Regions from separate parts of the Streptomyces sp. NPDC057002 genome, predicted to be linked through region 3. Evidence: riboswitches for the same ligand, from Rfam matches in the RefSeq annotation. Region 3 holds a riboswitch; each other region holds the start of a gene.
The links. Region 3 has a riboswitch for cobalamin ahead of metE (5-methyltetrahydropteroyltriglutamate--homocysteine S-methyltransferase). Riboswitches for the same ligand answer to the same signal wherever they lie in the genome.
Positions count from the first base shown of each region.

Region 1: linked by a shared signal. The riboswitch ahead of ACFT32_RS19515 (ribonucleoside-diphosphate reductase subunit alpha) and the one ahead of metE (5-methyltetrahydropteroyltriglutamate--homocysteine S-methyltransferase) in region 3 are both predicted to bind cobalamin.
Region 2: linked by a shared signal. The riboswitch ahead of ACFT32_RS08145 (ABC transporter substrate-binding protein) and the one ahead of metE (5-methyltetrahydropteroyltriglutamate--homocysteine S-methyltransferase) in region 3 are both predicted to bind cobalamin.

Region 1 is NZ_JBHURZ010000003.1:1,023,108-1,032,552, forward strand. Features, by position in the region: gene cyc1 (epi-isozizaene synthase) at 1-551, shown strand, start outside; gene ACFT32_RS19500 (cytochrome P450) at 548-1,915, shown strand; gene ACFT32_RS19505 (GlxA family transcriptional regulator) at 1,929-2,891, opposite strand; gene ACFT32_RS19510 (ribonucleotide-diphosphate reductase subunit beta) at 3,140-4,147, opposite strand; gene ACFT32_RS19515 (ribonucleoside-diphosphate reductase subunit alpha) at 4,147-6,519, opposite strand; cobalamin riboswitch at 6,642-6,798, opposite strand; gene ACFT32_RS19520 (GNAT family N-acetyltransferase) at 6,834-7,340, opposite strand; gene mctP (monocarboxylate uptake permease MctP) at 7,421-9,049, opposite strand; gene ACFT32_RS19530 (DUF3311 domain-containing protein) at 9,046-9,300, opposite strand; gene ACFT32_RS19535 (GntR family transcriptional regulator) at 9,438-9,445, opposite strand, start outside.
Region 2 is NZ_JBHURZ010000002.1:10,214-19,658, reverse strand. Features, by position in the region: gene ACFT32_RS08175 (exonuclease SbcCD subunit D) at 1-758, opposite strand, end outside; gene ACFT32_RS08170 (YigZ family protein) at 1,578-2,204, opposite strand; gene ACFT32_RS08165 (SixA phosphatase family protein) at 2,253-2,798, opposite strand; gene ACFT32_RS08160 (hypothetical protein) at 2,795-3,592, opposite strand; gene ACFT32_RS08155 (ABC transporter ATP-binding protein) at 3,666-4,478, opposite strand; gene ACFT32_RS08150 (FecCD family ABC transporter permease) at 4,475-5,488, opposite strand; gene ACFT32_RS08145 (ABC transporter substrate-binding protein) at 5,485-6,444, opposite strand; cobalamin riboswitch at 6,571-6,760, opposite strand; gene ACFT32_RS08140 (CoA-binding protein) at 6,847-7,254, shown strand; gene ACFT32_RS08135 (4-hydroxybenzoate 3-monooxygenase) at 7,291-8,514, shown strand; gene ACFT32_RS08130 (ArsR/SmtB family transcription factor) at 8,516-8,875, opposite strand; gene ACFT32_RS08125 (cation diffusion facilitator family transporter) at 8,938-9,445, shown strand, end outside.
Region 3 is NZ_JBHURZ010000001.1:659,782-669,226, reverse strand. Features, by position in the region: gene ACFT32_RS02975 (phosphotransferase family protein) at 1-1,231, shown strand, start outside; gene ACFT32_RS02970 (alpha/beta hydrolase) at 1,240-2,796, shown strand; gene ACFT32_RS02965 (maleylpyruvate isomerase N-terminal domain-containing protein) at 2,793-3,449, opposite strand; gene ACFT32_RS02960 (FAD-binding dehydrogenase) at 3,657-5,450, shown strand; gene metE (5-methyltetrahydropteroyltriglutamate--homocysteine S-methyltransferase) at 5,721-8,054, opposite strand; cobalamin riboswitch at 8,223-8,447, opposite strand; gene ACFT32_RS02950 (energy-coupling factor ABC transporter ATP-binding protein) at 8,475-9,326, opposite strand; gene cbiQ (cobalt ECF transporter T component CbiQ) at 9,323-9,445, opposite strand, start outside.

The sequences.
Region 1 (9,445 bases), on a different contig from region 3:
GTACCCACGGAATCGTGCCCACGGTCGACGAATATCTCCGGTTGCGCCGGCTCACCTTCGCCCACTGGATATGGACGGACCTCCTGGAGCCAGCCGCGGGATGTGAAATACCCGACCCCGTCAGGAAACACCCGGCATACCGACGGGCAGCGCTGCTGAGTCAGGAATTCGCCGCATGGTACAACGACCTCTGCTCCCTTCCCAAGGAAATAGCGGGCGACGAGGTGCACAATCTCGGAATCAGTCTCATCACTCATGAGAAGCTGACTCTGGAGCAGGCGGTCGTGGACCTGAGGTGCCGTGTCGAGAATTGCATCAATGAGTTCCTTGACGTCGAACAGGAAGCATTACTGTTCGCTGACGACCTCGCCGACGGCACCGTGCGGGGAAAGGAACTGAGCGCCGCCGTGCGGGCCTGTCTGGGCAATATGCGCAACTGGTTCAGTTCCGTCTACTGGTTCCACCACGAGTCCGGCCGGTACATGGTCGACAGCTGGGACGACCGGTCCACGCCCCCGTACGTCAACAACGAAGCGGCAGGTGAGAAATGACCGTCGAGTCTGTGCAACCCGAAGCCCTGGCACCGGATCTGCGTGAGCCGCCCCGGGCGGGCGGCGGAGTCCCCGGCCTCGGTCACGGCTTGAAGCTCGTGCGCGACCCGCTGGCGTTCATGTCCCGGCTGCGCGACCACGGTGACGTGGTCCGCCTGAAGCTCGGGCCGAAGACCGTGTACGCCGTCACCACCCCGGACCTCACCGGCGCACTGGCGCTGAGCAACGACTTCATCATCGCCGGGCCGCTCTGGGAGTCCCTGGAGGGCCTGCTCGGCAAGGAGGGGGTGGCCACGGCGAACGGGCCGCGGCACCGGCGCCAGCGGCGCACCATCCAGCCCGCCTTCCGGCTCGACGCCATCCCCGCCTACGGGCCGATCATGGAGGAGGAGGCGCACGCGCTGGCCGAGCGCTGGAGGCCCGGCGACACCGTCGACTGCACCTCCGAGTCCTTCCGGGTGGCCGTGCGCGTCGCGGCCCGCTGTCTGCTGCGCGGCGACTACATGGACGAGCGGGCGGAGCGGCTGTGCGTCGCGCTCGCCACCGTCTTCCGCGGCATGTACCGGCGGATGGTGGTCCCGCTCGGGCCGCTCTACAAGCTGCCGCTCCCGGCCAACCGTGAATTCAACCGGGCATTGGCCGATTTGCATCTCCTGGTCGACGAGATCGTCGCCGAGCGCCGGGCATCCGGTCAAAAGCCGGACGATTTGCTGACGGCATTGCTGGAGGCGAAGGACGAGAATGGCGACCCCATCGGGGAACAGGAGATCCACGATCAGGTCGTCGCGATCCTCACCCCCGGCAGCGAAACCATCGCCTCCACGATCATGTGGCTGTTGCATATGCTCGCGGAACACCCGGAACAGGCGGACCGGGTGCGTGACGAAGTAGAAGCCGTCACCGGTGGGAGGCCGGTGGCATTCAAGGACGTCCGGGGACTCAGGCACACCAACAATGTCGTCGTCGAGGCCATGCGTTTGCGCCCCGCCGTCTGGATTCTGACGCGCCGGGCGGTACGGGACACGGAACTCGGCGGATACCGGATTCCGGCCGGGGCGGACATCGTCTACAGCCCGTTCGCGATCCAGCGCGACGCGAAGTCGTACGAGCGGAACCTGGAGTTCGACCCCGATCGCTGGCTGCCGGACCGCGTCAAGGACATCCCGAAGCACGCCATGAGCCCGTTCAGCGTCGGCAACCGCAAGTGCCCGAGCGACCACTTCTCGATGGCCCAGCTGACGCTGATCACGGCGGCGCTGGCCACGAAGTACCGCTTCGAGCAGGTGGCCGGTTCGAACGACGGCACGCGCGTCGGCATCACGCTCCGGCCGCACGACCTGCTGCTGCGGCCGGTGCCGAGGTGAGGGCCGGTGACCGTCAGGCCGCTTCGGGGCCCCTGAACGTGCGCCGGTAGGCGTTCGGGGTGGTGCCCACCGCCCGGACGAAGTGATGGCGCAGCGTGGCCGCGTTGCCGAACCCCGTTCGGCCGGCGATCGCGTCCATCGTCTCGTCCGTCGCCTCCAGCAGCCGCTGGGCCTCCAGCAGCCGCTGGCGCAGGACCCAGCGGTAGGGAGTCGTCCCGGTCTCCTGCTGGAAGCGGCGGGCGAAGGTGCGCGGGGACATATGGGCGTGGGCGGCCAGCTGCTCGACGGTGACCTCCTCGTCGAGGTGGCGTTCCATCCACGACAGCACGTCGCCGATCGTGTCCCCCTCGGAGTGCGGCAGCGGGCGCTCGATGTACTGGGCCTGGCCGCCGTCACGGTGCGGCGGCACCACCATCCGCCGGGCGATCTTGTTGGCGACCTCGGTGCCCTGCTCCTTGCGCACCAGGTGAAGGCAGGCGTCGATCCCGGCGGCCGTGCCGGCGGAGGTGATCACCGGGTCCTCGTCGACGTAGAGCACGTCCGGCTCCACGACCGCCCGGGGGTACTGCCGGGCGAGGTCCCGCGCGTGCTTCCAGTGCACGGCGCAGCGGCGGTCGTCCAGCAGCCCGGCCGCGGCCAGCACGAAGGCGCCGGAGCAGACGCTGAGCACCCGGGAGCCGCGGGCGACCCCGCGCCGCAGGGCGTCCAGCAGCTCCGGCGGGAACTCACGGGAGGCGTAGCTGTGCCCGGCCGGCACCGCGATCAGATCGGCCGTCTCCAGCCGCTCCAAGCCGTGCTCGACCTGTAGGGAGACGCCCGAGTTCATGCGCAGCGCCGGGCCCTCGGCCGAGGCGACCGCGAAATCGTAGACCGGCAGGCCGTCGTCGCTGCGGTCGGTGCCGAAGACCTCGCACACCACACCCAGTTCGAAAGGGTTCACGCCGTCGAGCAGGACGGCGGCCACGTTCTGGAGCATGTATCCAGTGTGCCTCGTCTATGGCAGTAATTCGAGGGTCTACGGCAGTACTGCCACTGACGGTAAGGAGTCATCGGCGCGACAGTGGTGTCCATGGAAACGAACCAGGCACAGACATTCATCGCAATGATCTTCGTACTCGGGACGCTGGTCCTCCTGGTCCTCCCGTCAGTGATCGGCATCGTGCGCGACAGGCGCGTCGACCGTCAGATCAGGGAGGCCCAGGAGGCCCGGGAGAGCGAGCGGGCTCAGAAGTCCTCGTCCAGGTCGACGGTGCCCTCCACCGCCACCTGGTACGCCGAGGGGCGCCGCTCGAAGAAGTTGGTCAGCTCCTGAACCCCCTGGAGCTCCATGAAGGAGAAGGGGTTCTCGGAGCCGTACACCGGAGCGAAGCCGAGCCGGGTGAGCCGCTGGTCGGCGACGCACTCCAGGTACTGCCGCATCGACTCGGTGTTCATGCCCGGGAGGCCGTCACCGCACAGGTCGCGCGCGAACTGCAGCTCGGCCTCGACGGCCTCCCGCAGCATGTCCGTGACCTGCTGCTCGAGCTGGTCGTCGAACAGCTCCGGCTCCTCCTTGCGGACGGTGTCGACCACGTCGAAGGCGAAGGACATGTGCATCGTCTCGTCCCGGAACACCCAGTTGGTGCCGGTGGCCAGGCCGTGCAGCAGGCCGCGGCTGCGGAACCAGTAGACGTAGGCGAAGGCGCCGTAGAAGAACAGGCCCTCGATGCACGCGGCGAAGCAGATCAGGTTCAGCAGGAAGCGGCGGCGGTCGGCCTGGGTCTCCAGCCGGTCCAGCTTCTCCACCGAGTCCATCCACTTGAAGCAGAACCCGGCCTTCTCGCGGATGGAGGGGATGTTCTCCACCGCGTCGAACGCGGCGGCACGGTCCTCCGGGTCGGGGAGATAGGTGTCCAGCAGCGTCAGATAGAACTGGACGTGCACGGCCTCCTCGAAGAGCTGCCGGCTCAGATACAGCCGCGCCTCGGGGGAGTTGATGTGCTTGTACAGCGTCAGCACCAGGTTGTTCGCGACGATCGAGTCGCCCGTGGCGAAGAAGGCGACCAGCCGGCCGATCAGGTGCTGCTCCATCGGGGACAGCTTGGCGAGGTCGGTCACGTCCGAGTGGAGGTCGACCTCCTCCACGGTCCAGGTGTTCTTGATGGCGTCCCGGTAGCGCTCGTAGAAGTCCGGGTAGCGCATGGGGCGCAGGGTGAGCTCGAAGCCGGGGTCGAGAAGATTCCGGGTGGTCATTACTGGCAGGCCTCGCAGGACTCGGGGTTTTCCAGGGAGCAGGCGACCGCTTCGGGGTCCGGGGTGGCGGCCTGCACGGGGACAGTGGCCTGGGCCGCGCGGGCGATGCGGGTCGCCGGACGCGAACGCAGGTAGTACGTCGTCTTCAGCCCGGCCTTCCAGGCGTACGCGTACATCGAGGAGAGCTTGCCGATGGTCGGCGTCTCCATGAAGAGGTTCAGGGACTGGGACTGGTCCAGGAACGGTGTCCTGGCCGCCGCCATGTCGATCAGACCGCGCTGCGGGACCTCCCACGCCGTCCGGTAGAGCGCCCGTACGTCCTCGGGGATCCAGGCGAACTCCTGCACCGAGCCGTTCGCTTCGCGCAGCGCCTCCCGGCTGCGGGCGTCCCACACGCCGAGCCGCTTGAGCTCGTCCACCAGGTAGGAGTTGACCTGGAGGAACTCACCCGACAGCGTCTCGCGCTTGAACAGGTTGGACACCTGCGGCTCGATGCACTCGTACACGCCCGCGATGGAGGCGATGGTGGCCGTGGGCGCGATGGCGAGGAGCAGGGAGTTGCGCATGCCGGTCGTGGCGATGCGCTCGCGCAGGGCCGCCCAGCGCTCGGGCCAGGTCAGCTCCACGTCGTAGTGGTCGGGGTGCAGCACGCCCCTGGCCGTACGGGTCTTCTCCCAGGCCGGCAGCGGGCCGCTGCGCTCGGCGAGGTCGGCGGAGGCCTCGTACGCGGCGAGCATGACGCGCTCGGCGATACGGGTGGAGAGCGCCTTGGCCTCGGGCGAGTCGAAGGGCAGGCGCAGCTTGAAGAAGACGTCCTGCAGGCCCATGGCCCCGAGGCCGACCGGACGCCACCGGGCGTTGGAGCGGCCCGCCTGCTCGGTCGGGTAGAAGTTGATGTCCACGACCCGGTCGAGGAACGTGACGGCCGTACGGACGGTCTCGTCCAGCCGTTCCCAGTCGAGATCGCCGGTCGATGTGTCGACAAAGGAACCCAGGTTGACCGAGCCCAGGTTGCAGACCGCCGTCTCCCCGTCGCTGGTGACCTCCAGGATCTCCGTGCAGAGGTTGGAGGAGTGGACGACGTGGCCCGGCTCGGCCGTCTGGTTGGCGGTGCGGTTGGCGGCGTCCTTGAAGGTCATCCAGCCGTTGCCGGTCTGCGCGAGGGCGCGCATCATTCGGCCGTACAGCTCACGGGCGGGCAGGGTCTTCCTCGCCAGGCCCTTCGCCTCGGCCGCCCGGTACGCGGCGTCGAACTCCTCGCCGTACAGGTCGACCAGCTCGGGAACGTCAGAGGGGGAGAACAGCGACCACTGCCCGTCGGCGTTCACCCGCCGCATGAACTCGTCCGGCACCCAGTGCGCCAGGTTCAGATTGTGCGTACGGCGGGCGTCCTCGCCGGTGTTGTCGCGCAGCTCCAGGAACTCCTCGATGTCGGAGTGCCAGGTCTCCAGATAGACCGCGGCCGCGCCCTTGCGGCGACCGCCCTGGTTCACGGCGGCGACCGAGGCGTCGAGCGTCTTCAGGAACGGGACGATGCCGTTGGAGTGGCCGTTGGTGCCGCGGATCAGCGAACCGCGCGCACGGATACGGGAGTAGGACAGCCCGATGCCGCCCGCGTGCTTCGACAGCCGCGCCACCTGGTGGTACCGGTCGTAGATCGAGTCCAGCTCGTCCTTGGGGGAGTCGAGGAGGTAGCAGGACGACATCTGGGGGTGCCGGGTGCCGGAGTTGAAGAGGGTGGGGGAGGACGGGAGGTAGTCGAGGCGGCTCATGAGCCCGTAGAGCGCGGCGACCTCGTCGACGGCCTGTGCCGTGTCGTCCTCGGCGAGGCCGGCGGCGACGCGCAGCATGAAGTGCTGGGGCGTCTCGACGACCTTGCGGGTGATCGGGTGGCGGAGCAGGTAGCGGCTGTGCAGCGTCCGCAGGCCGAAGTAGCCGAAGCGGTCGTCGGCGGCCCGGTCGATGAGCGCGTCGAGCCGGGCGGCGTGCAGGCGCACGAACTCGGCGGTCCGGTCGGCGATCAGCCCCTCCCGGTGGCCGACCGCGACGGACTCGGTGAAGCACGTGACGCCCTGGGAGGCGGCCTCTTCGCGGATGCCGATCGTCAGCAGGCGCGCGGCCAGCCGGGAGTAGGCGGGGTCCTCGGAGATGAGGCCGGCGGCCGACTCCGTCGCGAGCTCGCGCAGTTCCACGATGACATCCGGCACGGCCCCCCGCGCGGACCGGCCGCGCAGCGCGGCGGCGGCGACCCGGCCGGGGTCGGCGTCGGGGAGATCGGCGGTCAGCTCGGTCAGGGTCCGCAGCAGCGCGGCACCGGGACCGTCGTGCTCTTCTTCGGAAGCTGAGACCGGTTCGGCTGGCGCGATGGTCACGTGGGGCTCTCCCTCGCTCGGCAAGGGGCCTCGCACAGGGCAGGGGGCAGCACACGAGCGCACACGGCGTCGCGTCCACCGGCCCATTCCACGAGGCCCGGACGTCAGGGCACCCCGGCCGGACGGCCGGGTGCGCTGTCGGCAGGTCCTCGGACTGACTCCTGTGCGTGGCGTTCTGGGAACAGACATGCACAAGTACACCGTTGCGGGACAGTTCCGGATTCGCACCGGATTCCCCTGCGGCGACAGCGAGCACGAGCATACATCTTGTGCCGGGTTCGGGCGGCACCCCCAGATGTTGTGTCGTGCTGGTTTCAGAGCGTCAACTGGTAGGTGAGGAGAGTGATGTCCGCCAGCTGCGGGAGCGGGTTCCAGTCGCGCTCGGGAGTGCGGGTGAAACCCAGGCGTTCGTAGATGCGGTGGGCTGTGCGCATGGTGCGCTGGGTCGACAGCACGATGCGGACGCAGCCGGGCGTGGCCCGTGCGCGGTCGATGCAGGCGGCTACGAGGGCCTCGCCGGTGCCGCGGCCGCGGGCGGTGTGCGAGACCGCGAGCATCCGTATCTCGGCCTCTCCCGGGCCGGCTATGTCGGCCATGGGGCCGCCGGACGGTACGAAGGTGACGCCGCCGAGGAGGGTGTCGTTCTCGACGGCGACCAGGACGTCGGCTGCGGCTGCCCGTCTGGCGACGTCTCGCAGTTCGTGGAGGTACTCGTCGCTCTCGCCGAAGTCGAGAAGGCCGTCGGCGAGATAGGCGTGGGCCGTCATCTCGCCGAGGGGGCCGTACTCGGTGGGCTTCACTCGCCGGATCAAGGTGTCCATGGCGTGAGTGTGTACGACAGCGGGCCGCCGGTGTGGTTGATTACCGGCGGCCCGCTGCGGGCGTACGTGCCCGGTCGGTTCTAGTGGGCGGAGCCCGCGGTGGCCGGCGGAAGCTCCACCTGGACCCCCGGGTCGCCCGCGTCCGCCGTGTAGTCCTCCGGCTTGGTCTCGTCGATGCCGTCGGGGGCCTTGAGGGCCTTCAGGGCGAAGGTGAGGACCACCGTCACCACCACGTTCAGGACGAACGCCGTGAGGCCGATGTAGCCGATCTCGCCGATGCCGGGGATCTCCTTCGACGAGCCGCCGAAGTGCTTCTGGGTCGGCGAGGCGACCCCGTACGCGGCGGCAGTGCCGTAGATCATGCCGACCGCCCAGCCCGCGAGCAGCGCCCAGCGGTGGAACCAGCGGGTGAACAGGCCGCCGACCAGGGCCGGGAAGGTCTGCAGGATCCAGATGCCGCCGAGCAGCTGGAAGTTGATGGCGACGGTCTTGTCCATGGTGAGGACGAAGGCCAGCGCGCCCACCTTCACCAGCAGGGAGACCAGCTTGGAGACCTTGGTCTCCTGCGCCGGCGTGGCGTCCGGCTTGAGGAAGTCCTTGTAGATGTTGCGGGTGAAGAGGTTCGCGGCCGCGATGGACATGATGGCCGCCGGCACGAGCGCCCCGATGCCGATCGCCGCGAAGGCCACACCGGCGAACCAGTCCGGGAACATCGTCTCGAACAGCTGCGGGATCGCCAGCTGCCCGTTCTGCACCTTGATCCCGGCCGCGATCGCCATGAAACCGAGCAGCGCGAGCAGGCCCAGCATCAGCGAGTACAGCGGCAGGATCGTGGTGTTGCGGCGGATCACCTCACGGCTGCGCGAGGACAGCGTCGCAGTGATCGAGTGCGGGTACATGAACAGCGCGAGCGCCGAGCCGAGCGCCAGCGTGGCGTACGTCCACTGGCCAGCCTCCGGCGGCACCAGCGCACCGCGTGCCGCACCCGTCGCCGGGTTGGTCTGGCTGTACGCGTCGCCCGCCCTGGCGAAGATCTCGTCGAAGCCGCCCAGCTTGATCGGGATGTAGATGATCGCCACCGCGATGACGATGTAGATCAGGGTGTCCTTGACGAAGGCGATCAGCGCCGGGGCACGCAGGCCCGAGGAGTACGTGTAGGCCGCCAGCACACCGAACGCGATCAGCAGCGGCAGGTCCTTGATGAACCAGTTGGTGTCCTCGCCGCCGCCGACGCCCATCACGTCCAGCACGGCCTGGATGCCGACGAGCTGGAGCGCGATGTACGGCATGGTCGCGAGGATGCCGGTGACGGCCACGGCCAGCGACAGGCCCTTGGAGCCGAAGCGGCCCCGCACGAAGTCGGACGTCGTCACGTACCCGTGCTTGTGGGACACCGACCACAGGCGGGGGAGGAAGGTGAAGATCAGCGGGTAGACCAGGATCGTGTACGGCACCGCGAAGAAGCCCGCCGCGCCCGCCGCGTAGATCGCCGCCGGTACGGCCACGAAGGTGTACGCCGTGTACAGGTCGCCACCGAGCAGGAACCAGGTGACCCAGGTGCCGAACGACCGGCCGCCCAGGCCCCACTCGTCCAGGCTGTTCTCGTTCTCGGCCTTGCGCCACCGTGAGGCCAGGAAGCCCATGACCGTGACGAGCAGGAAGAAGAAGATGAAGACGGCGAGTGCGACGCCGTTCACGCCGTCCTTCACCGCGCACCTTCCTTACGGGCGCGCTGGTCACGCTGCCACAGCTTGTAGGCGGTCATCGTCAGCGCGGTGGAGATGAGCACCCACGCCATCTGATACCAGTAGAAGAACGGTATGCCGATGAAGGCCGGGTCGGTCTTGGCGTACGAGCCGACCCACAGCATGGCCACGAAGGGCGCTAGGAGGCAGACGCCGATGACGACGCGCATCGGCGTCACCACCGGACCTCTACCGGCTTCTGGGGCTTGCGACATCAGGCGGCTCCGTCCCCTCAGTGATCACCTGTGTAATGCGCAGGCAATCTAGGTCAGCATGCGGCGGGAACGGAACCCCTCGTCCGCAATGCGACACCCAATAGAAACCGGGGCTCACCAGCGGTCCGCGTCGGGCGCTACTCGA
Region 2 (9,445 bases), on a different contig from region 3:
GCGTCCAGGTCGACGACCCACATGCTCTTGCGGTGCCCGGCCTCGGAGAAGGAGTAGGGCAGCGGGGAGCCGGAGTAGCGGACGTTCTCGGTGAGGGTCTGGCAGCCGTGCAGATGCCCGAGCGCCACGTAGTCGACGCCGTCGAACACCCCCGCGGGCACCGCCGCCACGCCGCCGACGGTGATGTCCCGCTCGCTGTCGCTGGGCTCGCCGCCGGTGACGAAGGCGTGCGCGAGGACGACGGAGCGGGTGCCGGGCGCACGGGTGGCGAGGTCGGCGCGGACCCGGTCCATGGCGGCGGCGAGCACGGCCTCGTGCCCGGCCTTCTCCACGCCGAACTCGTCCTTCACCAGGGCCGGTTCGAGATACGGGAGCCCGTAGAAGGCGACGTCGCCGTGGGCGTCGGCCAGCACCACCGGGGTGCCGGCCGCCGACGGCTCGGTCCGCAGATGGATGCCGGCCCGCCCGATCAGGCCCGCGCCGACGCCCAGACGGCGGGCCGAGTCGTGGTTCCCGGAGATCATCACGGTCGGCACGCCGAGGTCGGCCAGCCTGTGCAGGGCGTCGTCGAACAGCTCGACCGCGGCGAGCGGCGGAACCGCCCGGTCGTAGACGTCCCCCGACACGACCACCGCGTCCACGGACCGCTCCCGTACGGTCGCGACGAGGTGGCCGATGAACTCGGCCTGGGCGCCGAGCATGTTCACCCGGTGGAACGACCGGCCGAGGTGCCAGTCGGATGTGTGCAGCAGTCTCAAGACGCCGCTCCGACCCGCATGTCTCTCCCTGCCACCACTCCACAACCAGCGCGAACCGGCACGGCTCGCTGTCAGACCCACCACGCTAACGCGTGCGGGCACCTGATCCACCACGAACCTCGGTCCGCCCCCGCCTTCGGCGGTGATTCACCGGACATGTCTGCATCTGTCTGTAGAGCCGTCATTCCGGCGCGATGTCGTACTCGCGCATCCATCAGTCGAGGCACAGGGCGGTCTCCGGCCCGTTGCGGCGCAACTGTGTGTCGTAGTGGCCCTGGGGGAGCTCGAGCATGCGGCCGAGTTCGCCGGCGTCGACGATGTCGAAGGCGGGAGAGGAGCGGTCGGCGAGCAGCGCATGGGTCCGGGCCCGGGGGTCCTTCTCGTAGAGCTGCTGAGCCGGTCCTTGCGGTCGAGCAGCGCGGGCAGCCGGCGGGTGAGGTGCAGGTGGCTGATCTCACGCATGCGGCGCTCCGACGGGGAGTCGCCGGGCAGGTGCTCGACCTCCGCGAGGGCCTCCTGGTAGCGGTCCGCGCGGTACTGCTCGAAGCGGGTGGCCCGGTCGCCTGGATCCTGAACAACCCCTCCGTCTCGGCGGCCAACGGCGTGGACGACACGGACGGTCCGGGCGGCATACAGGGGGTAGGCCGCCCCGGGTCCTCCGGACCGGTAGCCTCCGCCCGCGGCAGGCGGCCCGGCGTTCACCGCTCCGTCCCTTCGCCGGTCCGGCCGGGGCGGCGGAGCGCGTCCGTGTACGCGACGGCCCCGGCGGTGCTCCGCGGGCCGTCGTGCTCGGCCGCCGGGCCGGCGGCCGACCGCGCGTCAGGCGTCGCCGTACGCCTCCCCGCCCGGTTCGAACCCGGCCGTCCCGGCGGTGGTGTCGGCGAGCCACGCCCGGAAGGCGTCCACCTCGGCGTCCGGGAGGGCGAGTTCGATCGTGACCGCCTCGCCGTAGCGCACGTCCCGTACCTCGCGGCCGGTGGTGCGCAGGTCGTTCTCCAGTTTGCCCGCCCGCTGGTGGTCGACGGTGACGGTGGCCAGGCGGAACCTGCGGCGGGTGCGCGAGCCGAGGGTGTCCAGGGCCTCGCCGACCGCTCCGCCGTACGCCCGGATGAGGCCGCCGGCGCCGAGCTTGACGCCGCCGTAGTAGCGGGTGACGACGGCGACGACGTACCGCATGTCGCGGCGGAGCAGCATCTGGAGCATGGGGACGCCGGCGGTGCCGCCGGGTTCGCCGTCGTCGCTCGCCTTCTGGACCGAGGCGTCGGCGCCGATGACGTAGGCCCAGCAGTTGTGGCTGGCGGCGGCGTGCTCCTTACGGACGGCGGCGATGAATTCCTGAGCCTCCTGCTCGGTGGCCGCCGGGGCGAGGGCGCACAGGAAGCGGGAGCGGTTGACCTCGGTCTCGTGCACGCCCGCGCGGGCGACCGTGCGGTATTCGTCCTGCATCCGGCCAGCCTATGCGGGCGCCCGGGAGCGGCCAGGACCGGTCCGCGGCTACTTCTCCTTCCGGCCCCGGGGCACGATCACGGACGTGAGCAGCGCGGTGCCGGGAGTGAGGGACCGCCAGGCCGTGCCACGCCAGGACAGGACGGCGATCGCCGAGGTGGGGAACTTCGTACGGACCCGCTCCAGGGTGTCGTCGAGGCCGTCGGCGGCGAGCGCCAGGACCAGTTCCTCCAGTTCGGGGTTGTGCCCGATCAGCAGCAGCGTCTCGACCTCGGCGGGCACCTCGTGCACGACGGCGAGCAGACCGGAGGGGCCGGCGGCGTACAGCCGCCGGTCGTGGCGGACCGGCGGGGGCGTGCCCCACTGGCCGGCGGCCAGGTCCCAGGTCCGGCGCGCGCGTACGGCGGTGGAGCACAGCGCGAGGTCCGGCAGACAGTCGGCCTCGGCCAGGGCGCGCCCGGCCGCGGGGGCGTCCCGGCGGCCGCGCGGGGCGAGGGGGCGTTCGTGGTCGGCGACGTCCAAGGGCCAGGCGGACTTGGTGTGCCGCAGGACGACCAGACGGCGCAGTGGGCCGGCTCCGGCGCGCTCGATCATGACGGGGATCCCAGGTCGCGGGTGAGGTCGAGGCCGAGGAGCCGGTCGGCGTACGCGTACGTCTCGAAGCGCGCGCCGTCGGGCAGCCCCGGCTCGGTCTCGACATGGTGCAGGACATCCAGTACCCCGGGCACGTCCAGGTCATCCTCCCAGGCGTCGCGCAACCGCCCGCGCACCTCGTCGGGGACCGGCCGCGAGGGCCGCCGGGCCCACCGCGCGACAGCACCGCGCCACCGGGCGAGGGTGCCCCGGGCCTCGTCGAACGCGGCCGCGTCCAGCCGGGCGGGGGCGCTGTGGTGCCGGGCGAGGAGGGCGAGACGCAGGACACCGGGGTCGATGCCGGTGCCGGTGTCGTCCGGTGTGCCCGGGTTCTCGGGATGCGCGGGGGCCCCGTCGATGTGCGCGGGGGCGACAGCGATCCGCACACCGTCAGTCGCCGTGCCGCCCTCGACCGCTACATGGATGACCTGGGCCTCGCCCAGCCCGGCGCTCACGTCGGGACTGTCCTCGAACGGCCGGATGCCGAGGGCGGTGGCCTCCGCCCGCAGCTCGGCCTGTCGTCGTCCCCCGGTCAGCAGCGCCCACACCGGGGTGCCGCCGAGTTCCAGGGCCCGGACGAGCAGGTCCGCGACGAGCAGCACCCGCAGGCTCGTCGTGTCGAAGCCGGGCGCGTGCACCTCGACACGGGTCAGGCCCCGGCGGGCCGGGGCGGCGTCGACCGGCTCGCCGCTACGGGCGTCGATGATGCGCAGCACGAGGCGAGCGTAGGCGGGTGGGCGGGCATACGCAGGCATGTTCGGTGTTTTCAGGCCACCGTGGCGGGAAGCACCCCACCAATGGCGTGCCCGGCACCAGGGCCGGCGGCCCTCAGGCCAGCGTGCCCAGGAAGCGCACATGAGGCCGCTGTTCGGGCCCCTCGCGGCTGACGGCGGCCCGTACCCCGTAGACCTCCGCGATGAGCTCCTCCGTGAGGACGTCCCCCGGAGCACCGCCCGCCACGACCGTGCCTTCGCGTAGGACGACGACCCGGTCGCAGTACATCGCCGCGAGGTTGAGGTCGTGCAGCGCGACGACGGTGGTGACCGGCAGGCCGGTGACCAGGGCGAGCAGATCCAGCTGGTGGTGGATGTCGAGGTGGTTGGTGGGCTCGTCCAGGAGGAGCTCCCGGGGTTCCTGCGCGAGCGCGCGGGCGATCTGGACGCGCTGGCGTTCGCCGCCGGAGAGGGTGTGCCAGGGCTGGCCGGCACGGGCGGCGAGGCCGGTGCGCTCCAGGGCCGCGTATATCGCCCGCTCGTCGTCCGCCGAGGCGGGTGTCCAGGCCCGGCGGTGCGGCACACGGCCCAGCCGTACGACGTCCAGCACGGTCAACTCGACCTGCGTGTCCGCCTGTTGCTCGACCATGGCGAGGCGGCGGGCGACGGTACGGCGGGGCAGGTCGCCCAGCGGCGTGCCGTCGAGGGTGACGACTCCGGCGGTCGGCGTGAGCAGCCCGGCGAGCAGCCGCAGCAGCGTGGACTTGCCGGAGCCGTTCGGACCGAGGACGCCGACGGTGGAGCCGGGTTCGGGCGCGAGGACGATGCCGTCCAGGATGAGGCGCCCGTCGGCGCGGCGGCTGACCCGGTCCGCCCGGAGCCCGGCCCGCACCCGCGCTGCCGTATCGCCGGCGTGTGTCTCCGTCACCGCACCCTCCGCGTCCGGTAGAGCACCGCCACGAACGCCGGCACCCCGATCAGGGAGGTCACGACCCCCACCGGCACCTCCTGCGGATCCAGGACCGTCCGGGCCAGGGTGTCGACCCACACCAGGAACACCGCGCCGGCGAGTGCGGTGACCGGCAGCAGCCGGGCGTGCCCGGGTCCGGCCAGGGCCCGGGCGGCGTGCGGCAGGACCAGCCCGACGAAGCCGATGGCCCCGGCCGAGCTGACCAGCGCGGCCGTGAGCAGGGCCGTGACGCACAGCAGCACCAGGCGGGTGCGGGCCACGGACACCCCGAGCGCGGCCGCCGCGTCCTGCCCGAAGGCGAAGGCGTCGAGGGTACGGGCGTACGACAGGCACACCACCAGCGCCACTGCCAGGGCCGCGAAGCACAGCCAGACATCGGTCCAGCCGGCCCCGCCGAGCGAGCCCAGGAGCCAGAACAGCACGCCCCGGGTCGTCTCGGCGTCGGCGGCGGTCAGCACGACGAAGGAGGTCAGCGCGGAGAAGAGCTGCATGGCGGCGACGCCCGCGAGGACGACCCGGTCGGTGGTGTCGCCGAGGGTGTGGCTGAGCAGCAGGACCAGCGCGAAGGAGACCAGGGCGCCGAGGAACGCGCCCGCGGACACCGAGACGGCACCGCCGCCCACGCCCAGCACGACGATGACGACCGCGCCGGTGGAGGCGCCCGAGGACACCCCGAGCACGAACGGGTCGGCGAGCGGGTTGCGCAGCAGCGACTGCATCACGGCCCCGCACACGGCGAGTCCCGCCCCGCACACGGCCGCGAGCAGGGTGCGCGGCAGCCGCAGCTGCCAGACGATCCCGTCCCGGATCGGCGTCAGTCCGGAGCTGCCGATCCCGAGGTGGGACGCGACGACGGACCACACGTCCCCGACCCTGATGTCGGCCGGTCCGATGGTGATCGCCAGGGCCACGGAGACCACCAGCAACAAGGCGCCTCCGGCGGCGAGCGCCGGTCCGCGCACGGTCACTTCACGAGCCCGAACTCACGCAGTCCGGCCGCGACCTTCTCCACGCCCTCGACCGTGCGGATGGTCGGGTTCATGGCCTGTCCGCTGAGCAGCACGTACCGCTTGTGCTTGACCGCGTCCATGTTCTTGGTGACGGGGTCGGACTCCAGGAAGGCGATCTTCCGCTTCGCCGACTCCGCGGTCTCCGAGTCGCGGGTCAGGTCGCCGATGACGAGGACATCGGGGTTGCGGTCGGCCACGGTCTCCCAGTTGACCTGCGGCCACTCCTCGTGGGTGTCGTCGAAGACGTTCTTCGCGCCGAGGGCGCGGGTCATGATGCCGGGCGCTCCGCAGCAGCCGGCCAGGTAGGGCGACTCGGAGTTGGCGAACCAGTACAGCAGGGAGACGCCGGAGGCGTCGACGCCCCGCGTGGCCTTCTCCATCCGCTGCTGGAGGGAGGCCACGAGCTTGTCGCCGCGGTCCTTCACCCCGAACACGGTCGCGAGGTCCCGCACCTCGCCGTAGACGGCGTCGATGCCCAGCGCCTTGTCGCGCTTGCCGTCGCCGCCGCCCGAGTTGTCCTTGCCGGCGCAGTCGGACGGGGAGACGTACGTGGGCACGCCGAGCTTCTCGAACTGGTCGCGGGTGGCGACGCCGCCCTTGCCGAGGGTGGAGACGAAGGACGCGGCGACGAAATCGGGCTCGGAGTCCAGGACCCGTTCGAAGGAAGGGTTGTTCTCGGCGATGCGCGGCACCTTCGCGTTGGCCTTCTCCAGCCCCTTCATCACGGGGTCGGTCCAGGTGGCCGTGCCGGCCATCCGGTCGGCGAGACCGAGGGAGAGCAGGATCTCGGTGGTGCCCTGGTTGAGGGAGACGGCGTGCCGGGGCGCCTTGTCGACCCGGACCTCCTGGCCGCAGTTGTCGAGGGTGGCGGCCGCCCCGGCGGTGGGGGCCTTCGAGCCCCCGCAGCCGGTCATGAGCAGGGAGCCGGCCGCGAGCAGGACGGCGGCACGGGCGGGTCGGGCGAGGGGCAAGGAAACCAGTCCTCAGACGTCGAGGGCCCGATCGCGGAGCCCGGTCGTACGGTGCTCCCCCGCCGCCGGCCGGCCGCGGGGGCCGCCAGCAGGTCTTCGGACTCGGGTTCACCCGGTGCGGGGCGCCTTCCCGTACGACGTCCAGCCGTACAGTGGCCGCGGCCCCGCCCGTCCCCCTCACCGCTGCGCGTCAGTTCCGGATTCGCACCGGATTCCCTGACCCACGTACATGGGTTCGACTGGCCTCGGCAAGCTATCACGGTGGGCTTCGGGGAATCACCGCGCGCCCCGCGTCGTTCCCCGGACAGCAGCTCTTCCGCGACGCGACTCCCGAGGAGGCCGCCGGTGTACGGCGACGACGCAACGGTCCGCAGGATCCTCACCGAGCTCGGCGATACTTGGGCCGTGGTGGGCCTGTCGTCGAACCGGCAGCGCGCGGCGTACGGCGTCGCCGCGGTGCTCCAGCGGTACGGCAAGCGCGTCGTGCCCGTGCACCCCAAGGCGGAGACCGTGCACGGCGAACAGGGGTACGCGAGTCTGGCGGACATCCCCTTCGACGTGGACGTCGTGGACGTGTTCGTGAACAGCGACCTCGCCGGAGCGGTCGCGGACGAGGCGGTCGCGAAGGGCGCCGGGGCGGTGTGGTTCCAGCTCGGCGTCGTCGACGCGGCGGCGTACGACCGCACCCGGGCCGCGGGCCTGGAGATGGTGATGGACCGCTGCCCGGCGATCGAGATCCCGCGGGTCGGGTGAGGGGCACGACCGTCGCGCCCCCTCCATAATGAGCGCATGACCCAAGCCTCCCCGCCCGCGGACGCAGGCTCCCCCGGGCGTTTCCCGGTCGTCGTCGTGGGCGCCGGTCCCGCCGGGCTGACCGTCGGCAACATCCTGCGGGCCGCCGCCGTGGACTGCCTGGTGCTGGAGGCCGAGACCCGGGAGTTCATCGAACAGCGGCCCCGGGCCGGGGTCATCGAGGAGTGGGCCGTCCGCGGCCTGGAGAAGCGGGGCCTCGCCCGGAACCTGCTGGACTGCGCGGAGCTGCACACCGCGTGCGAGTTCCGCTTCGACGGGGAGCGGTACCGGTTCCACTACGGCGAGATGACGGGCAGTCACCACTTCGTCTACCCGCAGCCGTTGCTGGTGACGGACCTGGTGCGCGAGTACGCCGACGTGCGGGGCGGGGAGATCCGCTTCGGGGTCGGGGACGTGGAGCTGCACGACCTCGACACCGACAGCCCGTCCGTGTCGTACACCTGCCCGGAGACGGGTGAACGGCGGGTCGTGCACTGCGACTTCGTGGCCGGCTGTGACGGGGCGCGCGGAGTGACGCGGGCCGCGCTGCCGCCGGAGCGGGTCCGGGTCGCACGGCACGACTACGGCATCGGCTGGCTGGCACTGCTCGCCGAGGCGCCGCCGTCCGCCGACTGCGTGCTGTTCGGCTGTCACGAGAACGGCTTCGCGGGCCAGATGCCCCGCAGCCCGGAGGTGACCCGCTACTACCTCCAGTGCCCGCCGGGCGACGCCCCGGAGAACTGGCCGCACGAGCGCGTCTGGGCGGAGCTGCGGCAGCGGCTCGGAGCGGCCGGTGTGCCGCCGCTGACGGAGGGGCGGCTGATCGAGAAACGCGTGCTGGACATGCACGACTACGTGGTCGAGCCGATGGTGCACGGCCGGCTCCACCTCGCGGGCGACGCGGCGCATCTGGTCGCCCCCATCGCCGCCAAGGGCATGAACCTCGCCCTGCACGACGCCTTCCTGCTCGGCGACGCCCTGGTGGCGCGCCTGACCACGGGTGACGACAGCGGTCTGGCCGGCTATGCGCAGGCGTGCCTGCGGCGCGTGTGGGACTACCAGGAGTTCTCGCAGTGGCTGTCCGAGGTGTACCACGGCACGGCGGCGGGCGACCCGTTCCGCGCAGGCACCACGCTCGCCCGGCTGCGCCGCCTGTTCACCTCGCCCGCGGCGGCCGCGGCCTTCGCCGAGCAGTATCTGGGGACGGCCGCGCGGTACTGACTCAGTCGTGCGGGGGGCGGTCGCTGAGACGGTGGTCGGCCACGTTCAGTGCCTCGTCCACGAGCCGGCGCAGATGGCCGTCGCGGAGTGAGTAGATCACGCGGCGGCCTTCTTTTCGGGTGCCCACCAGGCCCGCGAGACGCAACCGCGCCAGATGCTGGCTGACGGCGGGCCGGGCCGCCCCGCACGCCTCCGTGAGGGTCGTGACGTCGGCTTCTCCCCTGGTCAGCGCGTGCAGCAGGGCGAGCCGGGTCCGGTCCCCCAGGAGGGCGAGGAGTTCGGCGGCGAGCGCGAACTGTTCCTCGCCGGGGCTGCGCGGATGCGCATCGTGCGCAGGTGACAGGTGCATGCGTGCGCTCATACGCACATAATGGCCCTGTGGACGTGTGCACGTCCACTCCCTCGCACCGGAAGGGGACCCACGTGAGCGACCGGCACGAGCACTCCCACCCTCACCACCACCGGCACGGCCTGCGCCACCGGCTGTCCCACCTCCTCACCCCCCACTCCCACGAGACGGCCGACAAGGTCGACTCCGCCCTGGAGTCCTCGGCCCGGGGGATGCGGGCGCTCTGGGTCTCGCTCGCGGTGCTCGGTGTGACGGCCCTGGCCCAGGCGCTCGTGGTGGCCGTCTCCGGCTCGGTGGCGCTGCTCGGGGACACCGTGCACAACACCGCGGACGCGCTGACCGCCGTACCGCTCGGGATCGCCTTCGTGCTGGGCCGGCGCGCGGCCACGCGCCGCTTCACCTATGGCTACGGGCGGGCCGAGGATCTGGCGGGGCTGGTGATCGTGCTGACGATCGCCGCGTCCGCGGCCTTCGCGGGATGGACCGCGATCGACCGCCTTCTCGACCCGCGCCCGGTCCAGCACGTTCCGGCGGTCGCCGTGGCGGCCCTCGTCGGGTTCGCGGGCAACGAGTGGGTGGCCC
Region 3 (9,445 bases):
CTGGATTCGCGACCGCTTCGATACGGAGGTCAGCACCCTGGACGTCCTGCGCATCCCCCCGGACTCCACGACGCCTTCGTACCTCTTCGTGCACGAGACGCACAGCGCCGGCGCCGCCCTGCCGCCCGGCGCACGCTGGGCGCCGGTGTCGGAACTCACCGATGTCCGCTGTGCCTCGTCCCGGCAGCGCCGGCTGCTCGGCCTCTGGTCCGCCGCACGGCACCGCCGTGAGGGCGCCACCTGGCTGCCCTGGCGACGCCCGGGGTGGTTCGCCATGGCCACCGCCTGGGCCGCCGGCGAACTGCGCGGGCTGGGCATCGAGAGCATCGGCCCCGTCGAGCAGGACGGCTTCCGGGCCTGGTCCTGCCAGTTGCGGCTCCCGACCACGGCCGGCGTGGTCCACCTCAAGGCCGGCCCACCGCCGCACGCGCACGAGCCCGCGCTGACCCGGCTGCTGGCCGACTGGTGCCCGGGTGCGGTTCCCTCCGTGCTGGCCGTGGACGCCGGGAGGCGACTGATGCTCACCGCGGACTTCGGACCGGTGCGTCGCCCCGAGGGGGCGGACCGCATCGTGTCCCATTTCGAGCGCGTGGCCCGGCAGGCCGCCCTGATCCAGCGGGAGTCGGCGGCGCGAACGGAGGAGATCACCGCCACCGGCTGTCCTGCCCACCGACTCGACCGGTTGCCCTGCCTGTTCGACGACCTGATCACTCAGGACTCCGCCGAGCTGACCCGTGAGGAGTCCGCGCGGCTGCGCCGTCTCGTTCCCGGATTCGCCCGCGACTGCGCGCGACTGGCACTCCTCGGTCTCCCCGACACCCTCGTCCACCACGACCTATGGCGGGGCAACTTCCGTGTCGACGGCGACGACGTGCTGCTCTTCGACTGGGCGGACACTGTGCTGACCCACCCCTTCCTCCAACTGGACGTCCTGCTGGCGGACTTGGCCGACGCCCTCGGCTCCACCCGGGCCCATGGGCGGGTCCGCGACAGCTATCTCGAGGCCTGGGCCGGACACCGGCCGCCGGAGGAGCTGCGCGAGGGCGCCGCACTGGCGTCGGCCATCGCCCCGGTCAGCCGCGCACTCCTGATGGGTGACCGGCTGTCAGGGGCGCCCTCGTACATCCGCACCCGCTACCGGGGGGCGGTCGCCGCACCCCTGCGCGCCTGTTTCGCCCCGGGCCCACGGGAGCGTGGGCACACACCCGAGCCCGTCACCCGAGGGACCTGAGGAGACACATGCCCTGCCGAGCCGCCCCGGCCCACCGGCGCACCACGCGCCTCGCCGCCGTCTGTGCCGCCGCCCTGGCCCTGCTCACCTGCCCCGGGCCGACGGCCCGCGCGGAGCAGCCGCAGCCGCCGCGGGTGCGCTGGCTCCCCTGCGACCAGGTGCTGAAGCCCGCGCCCCCGCTGGACCCGGAGGTCGCCGACTGCGCGGTCCGGCAGGTCCCGCGTGACCACGCGCGCCCGGACGGGGACACCGTGGGCGTGGTCATGCTCCGGCACCGGGCCAAGGACCCCGCCAGGCGTCTCGGCGCCCTCTTCGTCAACCCGGGCGGCCCCGGCCAGTCGGGGCTGCACTTCGCCTACCGGGCGGAGAAGTTCCTGACCCCCGAGGTCCTCGCGCGGTACGACGTGATCGGCTTCGACCCGCGCGGAGTCGGGCAGAGCGCGCCCGTGAGGTGCTTCACCAGCCAGGAGGCGGCGGACGCCGCGCTCGCCGGCAAACGCGAGGCGCCGCTGACCCCCGCCGAGACCGCGGCGACGCTCCGCGCCGAACGCGCCTACACTCGCGCCTGCGCCCGCGAGGCCGGCCCCTTGCTTCCGCACCTCAGCACCGCCGACGTCGCCCGCGACCTGGACCTGCTCCGCCGGAGCGTCGGCGCCGAGCGCCTGAACTTCGCGGGGTTCTCCTACGGTTCGATGATCGGCGCCACCTACGCCAACCTGTTCCCGCGCCACACCGGCGCGCTGATCCTCGACGGCAACATCGATCCGCTGCTGCGCATGACGGACGGCATCGAGTACGACCGGCAGCGTGCCGTCGCCGCGGAGGACGTCCTGACCGCGTTCCTGCGTGCCTGCGCGAGCGAAAGCGACCGGTGCGCTTTCGGTGAGGGATCGCCGACGACCGCCTTCGAGGAGATCCGCGACCGGCTGAGGAAAGGCTCCCTCACTCTGCCGGACGGCAAGGCCGTCGACTTCGCCGGCCTGGGTGACCTGGTGCTCGGCAGGCTGTCGGCAGGGGACCTCTCCGGGCTGGCCCGGTCCTTGGACACGCTCCACGCCGCCATCTCCCGTACACCGGCGCCCCGTTCGAAGGACAGCGCCGCCGAGATACGGACCGCATACCGTGGCAACGACTCCGGCAACGCCGTCAATTGTGGTGAGAAGCCGTACCGGCTGCCCGCCGGGGCCTGGCCCCTGCTCGCGAGGCAGTGGGAGCGGAGCAGCCCCACCTTCGGGCGGTCGCAGGCGTACGACGCCCTGCCCTGCGCCACCTGGCCTGTACGGGCCGGCGACGACCCCGGGGTCCACACGGGCCCCTGGGACCGTCCGCTCGCCCGCACCGCGCTGGTCATCGGCAACCGGTTCGACCCGGTCACCCCCCACTCCTTCGCCGAGCGCATGGCGGCCCGGCTCGCCGACGCGCGCCTGCTCACGGCCGACATGTACGGACACACGGCCATGGGGCTCAACGTGTGCGTGGACCGGCTGGCCACCCGTTATCTGACCGAGGGCGCCGCGCCCGCCGCCGGTACGGTGTGCCCGGCGGACACCCCGCCCTTCGGTTAACCCAGGTACAGCGGGAGTCTCGAGGCCCGCTCGCCCAGTTCGGCCCGCTCCGCCTCCGTGGGCGGCCGCCTCCCGGTGCCCACCAGCAGCGCGTCCCGGTCGTGGAACGACGCGGGGAACGCGCTTCCCGCGATCCGCTCCAGCAACTCGCGGGAGTGGGTGAGCCCCTCCGCCGGCGGCTGCTCCGCGTCCGGGAGGTGCGCGATCAGGTCGAGGTGGTGCAGCGTCCACTCCAGGACGTACACCGAGAGGTAGTCCGCCACGGTGAGGACCTCGTCGCGGGTGCCGACCCGGCCGGCCGGGTCGGCGAGCCGGGCGGCGCGGCCGGCGGCGGAACCGACGTCGTCCAGGTGGAACGTGAGCAGGTGCGGATCCTCGTATGCGGCCGCGAGCCGGACGGTCAGCGCGTCCAGCGGGTCGTCACCGGCCGGCGGTGCGTCGGCGACCTCCCAGTAGGTCACCGCGTCACGGGTCGGCTCCCGGTCGGAAGGGGTGGCGAGGGTGATCAGCACGTCCTGGGCGTCGATGACCAGATGGCACACCAGGTCCCGCACCAGCCAGCCCGTACAGCCGGACGGCCGGGCGAAGTCCTCGTCGGCCAGGCCGGAGACCGCCGCGCGCAATGCCGTCCAGGAGCGTGAGAAGAGATCCACCTCGGCAACGTAGTGCCGTGCCGCGAGGACGGACAAGCGCATTTCGGACGGTCGATACGCCTTCGTGTCAACTCCCGCACCGCGCCGATGAGTTCAACCGCACAGGACTCTGGCGGCCCTCAGAACTCCTGGGCTACCGTCGGTAACACCCCTGGTTGCCACAGGGGCCTCTCCCGACCCCTGCGCACCTCCTCCGGAAGGCGGCCCATGGAACACCCGTCAGAACCCGCCGCGTTCACCCGCCGCCGTGCCCTGACTGTGGCGGGCGGTGTGCTCGCCGGTGCCGCTCTCGCGCAGTCGGCGTTCCCGGCCTTCGCGGCCGGCGCCGGATCCTCCGACGCGGACGCCATCGTCGTCGGCCACGGTCTAGCCGGGCTCGTCGCCACCGCCGAACTGGCCGCCGCCGGACGCAAGGTGCTGCTGCTCGACCAGGAGCCGGAGTCCGGCCTGGGCGGGCAGGCCTTCTGGTCCTTCGGCGGGCTGTTCTTCGTCGATTCCCCTGAGCAGCGGCTCATGGGCATCAAGGACTCGCGGGAACTGGCCTGGCAGGACTGGCTGGGCACGGCAGGCTTCGACCGTGGCATCACCGACCCGTCGGGCCAGGATCACTGGGCCCATAAGTGGGCCGAGGCGTATGTGGACTTCGCCTCGGGGGAGAAGCACTCCTGGCTCGCGGGGCTCGGCATGCAGTGGTTCCCGATCGTCGGCTGGGCCGAGCGCGGCGGCGGCCTCGCGGACGGGCACGGCAACTCCGTACCCCGCTTCCACGTCACCTGGGGCACCGGTCCCGCCGTGGTCGAGCCCTTCGAGAAGAAGGTGCGCGCGGCCGTCGACGACGGCAAGGTGACCTTCAGGTTCCGCCACCGCGTGGACGACCTGATCGTCACCAACGGTGCCGTCACCGGCGTACGCGGAAAGGTCCTGGAGCCCAGCACCGCGGCACGCGGCAAGCCCAGCTCCCGCACGGTCGTCGGCGACTTCGACCTGAACGCCCCCGTCGTGATCGTCACCTCGGGCGGCATCGGCGCCAACCACGACCTCGTCCGGCAGAACTGGCCCGCACGCCTCGGCACGCCCCCGAAGTCCATGATCACGGGGGTGCCCGCGCATGTGGACGGGCGGATGCTCGCGATCACCGAGAAGGCGGGCGGACGGATCGTCAACCCCGACCGCATGTGGCACTACACCGAGGGCCTGAAGAACTACGACCCGATCTGGCCCGACCACGGCATCCGCATCCTGCCCGGCCCGTCCTCCATGTGGTTCGACGCCACGGGCAAGCGCTTCTCCAGCCCCGACATCCCGGGCTACGACACCCTCCACACGCTCAAGTCGATCACCGACACAGGCTACGACTACTCCTGGTTCGTCACGACCCAGAAGATCATCGCCAAGGAGTTCGCGCTCTCCGGCTCGGAGCAGAACCCGGACCTCACCGAGAAGAACGTCTGGAAGCTGCTGTCGCGCATCTGGCAGACCCCCGAGCCGATCGAGCGGTTCAAGGAGAAGGGCGAGGACTTCGTCGTCGCCAAGACCCTCCCCGAACTGGTCGCCGGCATGAACAAACTGACGGGGGACGACCTGATCGACCTGGCCGCTCTGCAACGGCAGATCGAGGCCCGCGACCGCGAGATCGCCAATCCGTACACCAAGGACGCCCAGGTCATGGGCATCCGCAACGCCCTCGCCTACCCCGGCGACACCCTCAGCCGCACCGCCTCCGCCCACCGGATCCTGGACACGTCCGCCGGACCGCTGATCGCCGTGCGCCTCAACATCCTCACCCGCAAGACCCTCGGCGGGCTCCAGACCGACCTCTCCGGCCGCGTACTGAACGCCTCCGGCAAGCCGATCACCGGGCTGTACGCGGCCGGCGAAGTCGCCGGCTTCGGCGGAGGCGGCGTCCACGGCTACCGCTCCCTCGAAGGCACCTTCCTGGGCGGCTGCCTGTTCTCGGGCCGAGTGGCGGGCCGGGCGGCGGCGGCCGCGACAGCGAGCTGACATGACGGTGGCGGCCGCGACACCGCGCCGACTCGGTTGAGGCCGCGGTAGGCCGGCGCCCCGGCCGGGCCGCCGCGATCCGGGACCACCCCGGCCGTGCTGCCGGGCCTGGCCCGTGGCTGACGCGACCGGCACGGTCGGCGTCCGCCGCAGATGACCGCGGCCGAGGCCGGCGCGACCGCAACCGGACCGGCGGTGGGTCCCGTCCCGCGAGCGTGAACCGGCCCCGTCAGGGGCAGGCCGCCGCCTCGGCCCGCCCCGCCCGGTCCGTCAGATGAGGTCGGGCCGCTCCCCGCCCAGTTCGCCGCGGACGACCCGGGCCGCCGCCACCAGGTTCTCCAGGGACGCGCGGGTCTCGGGCCAGCCGCGGGTCTTCAGGCCGCAGTCGGGGTTGACCCACAGCCGTTCGGCGGGGATGGCCTTCAGGCCGGTGCGCAGCAGGCCGGCCGCCTCCTCGGCGCCGGGAACCCGCGGGGAGTGGATGTCGTAGACACCCGGCCCCGCCTCGCGCGGATAGCCGTGCGAGGCGAGTTCGCGGGCGACCTGCATATGGGAGCGGGCGGCCTCCAGGCTGATGACGTCCGCGTCGAGGTCGTCGATGGCCTGCACGATGTCGCCGAACTCGGCGTAGCACATGTGCGTGTGGATCTGCGTGTCCGGCCGCACACCACCCGTGCTGAGCCGGAAGGCCTCCGTGGCCCAGGCCAGATACTCCGGCCGGTCGGCGGCCCGCAGCGGCAGCGTCTCGCGCAGGGCGGGCTCGTCGACCTGGATGACCGACGTCCCGGCCGCCTCCAGGTCCCTCACCTCCTCGCGCAGGGCGAGGGCGACCTGCCGGGCCGTCTCGGCACGCGGCTGGTCGTCGCGGACGAAGGACCAGGCGAGCATGGTGACCGGGCCGGTGAGCATGCCCTTGACCGGACGGTCCGTGAGGGACTGCGCGTACCTCGTCCAGCGCACGGTCATCGGCTCGGGGCGGGAGATGTCGCCGGCCAGGATCGGCGGGCGGACGTAGCGGGTCCCGTAGGACTGCACCCAGCCGTGCTGGGTGGCGAGATAGCCGGTGAGCCGCTCCGCGAAGTACTGGACCATGTCGTTGCGTTCGGCCTCGCCGTGCACCAGGACGTCCAGACCGGCCTTCTCCTGGAAGGAGATCACCTCCTGGATCTCGGCCTTGATGCGCTCCTCGTATCCGCCCGCGTCGATCCGGCCCGCCCGCAGGTCCGCGCGGGCGGAACGCACCTCACCGGTCTGCGGGAAGGAGCCGATCGTGGTGGTCGGCAGCAGGGGCAGACCCAGCCGGGCGCGCTGGGCGGCGGTCCGCTCTGCGTACGGCAGCGAGCGGCTGGCGTCCGCCTCGGACACCGCGGCCGTGCGGGCGCGCACGGCCGGGTCGCGGGTGATCGGGGAGTTCGCCCGGGAGGACAGGTCGGCCCGGTTCGCGGCGAGTCGCGCGCCGATCGTGTCGGTGCCCCGGGCGAGACCGCGCGCCAGGGTGACGATCTCGGCGGTCTTCTGCCGCGCGAAGGCGAGCCAGCGCAGGACCTGCGGCTCGATGTCCCGCTCCGCCGCCGTGTCCAGCGGCACGTGCAGCAGGGAGCAGGAGGACGAGACGTCCACCCGGTCGGCCAGGCCGAGGAGCGTGCCGAGCCGGGAGAGCGAGGCCGCCAGGTCGTTGATCCAGATGTTGCGGCCGTCGACGACACCGGCGACCAGCCGCTTGCCCGGCAGACCGCCCACCGCGGCCAGATCGTCCAGGTTGGCCGCCGCCGACTCCGTGAAGTCCACCGCGAGCCCCTCGACCGGCGCTTTCGCCAGCACCGGCAGGGCGTTCCCGAGCCGGTCGAAGTAGGAGGCGACCAGCAGCTTCGACCGGTCGGTGAGGGCTCCGAGGTCGCGATAGGCACGCTCGGCGGCGTTCAGCTCGGCCGGGGTCCGGTCCTGGACCAGGGCCGGCTCGTCCAGCTGGACCCACTCGGCGCCCGCCGCGCGCAGGTCGGCGAGGACCTCGGCGTACACGGGCAGCAGCCGGTCCAGGAGCGTGAGCGGTTCGAAGTCCGCGGGCACACCCGGGGCGGGCTTGGCCAGGAGCAGATATGTCACGGGGCCGACGAGGACGGGGCGCGGGGTGTGGCCGAGTGCCAGCGCTTCGCGCAGAGCGGCGACCTGCTGGGACGAGTCGGCGGTGAACACCGTGTCCGGACCCAGCTCGGGCACCAGATAGTGGTAGTTCGTGTCGAACCACTTGGTCATCTCCAGCGGCGCCACGTCCTGCGTGCCACGCGCCATGGCGAAGTAGCCGTTTAGGGCGTCCGCCTCGACGGCGTCCCGGTGACGGCCGGGGATCGCCCCGACCATGACGGTGGTGTCCAGGACGTGGTCGTAGAACGAGAAGTCGCCCGTCGGGACCTCGTCGATGCCGGCGTCGGCCAGCTGCCGCCAGTTCGAGGCGCGCAGGCCCGCGGCGGTGGCCCGGAGGGCGTCGGCGGTGACGCGGCCCTTCCAGTAGCCCTCGATCGCCTTCTTCAGTTCCCGGTGCTGTCCCTGGCGGGGGTAGCCGTACACGGTGGACCGTGCTGCCGCGGCTGCGGGCTTGGTGGTCACGGAGATCTCCTTCGCGAGACGAATCCCTGAGATCCCGGCGACGGGACGAGAGCGCGAAGGGCGACGGACCGGACGGAAACGACCTCGCGCAGTGGCAACAGCACGGTCGTCCGCCTGGTATGTACGCCGACCCGCCCTCGAGGTCACCGGGATGTCCGCGCACGAGTGGTCCGCGCGCGGGCAGTTGGCAGGTCTTCGGACTCGCGGGCACGCTCTCACCGTGTGAGAACACCTACTGGCCGTCGCTTCCCGGGCCCTGTTCGTGGGCCCAGTGCGTATGACGGCGGTCGTTCCCGCTCACCGCTGCGGGGCAGTCCCGGATTCCCACCGGGTTCCCTCTTGCGACGCGTCCCGCCTGGCTGACGGGGGCGAACCAGCTGCACCGTCAGCCTATACACGGGGAGGCCGCGGAAGCGACCCTCAGCCGCCGCTCCCCAGGCGCTCCGCCGTGAGGGCGGCCAGTTCGTCCGGGGTGCGCGGGCCGGGCGCCGACTCGGTCAACAGCCCCTGAGCACGCAGCAGTTCGGCCGCGGCCGCACCCCACGGCAACCGCAGCCCCGCCTGCCGGAGGAGATCGGTTTGCGCCAGTGCCGTGGGCGCGGGGGCGAGGTGCACGCCGTCCGGGGTGAGGAGCGCCGCGTCGTCGGCCCAGCGCAGGGCGAGATCGACGTCGTGGGTGGCCATCACCACCGTGGTGCCGTTCGCACGCAGCCCGTCGAGCGTGCTGAGGAGCCGTTCCTGGCCGTCGGGGTCGAGTCCGGCCGTCGGCTCGTCGAGGACCAGGACACGGGGGCGCATGGCGACCGCGCCCGCGATCGCGGTCCGCTTGCGCTGCCCGTAGGAGAGCAGATGGGTGGGCCGGTCGGCCAGGCCGCTGATGTCCAGGGCGGCGAGCGCCTCCGCCACCCGTGCCCGTACCTCCGTATCGGCCAGTCCGAGGTTCAGCGGCCCGAACGACACGTCCTGCTCCACGGACGCCGCGAACAACTGGTCGTCCGGGTCCTGCACCACGAGCTGGACGGTCGTCCGCAGCCGGGTCAGGCCCTTGCGGTCGTACGTCACCGGCTCCCCGTCGACCGTCAACCGCCCCTCGTGCGGCCGCAGTCCGCCGCTGAGCAGCCGCATCAGCGTGGTCTTGCCGCTGCCGTTGCGGCCGAGCAGCGCGAGCGCCCGCCCCTCACGGATGCCGAAGTCGAGGCCGCTGAGCACGGCCGGGCCGTCCTCGTAGGCGAAGGACGCGCCCCGCAGGGCGACGAGGGCGGGCTCGCTCATGAGGGCGGCCTTTCCAGTACGAAGGTGAGGACGGCCAGCGCCGCGAGGAGCGCGCAGCTGGCGACCGTGAAGCGGACGGAGACGCGGGCCTCGGGCACCAGGACACGCAGGGTTCCGTC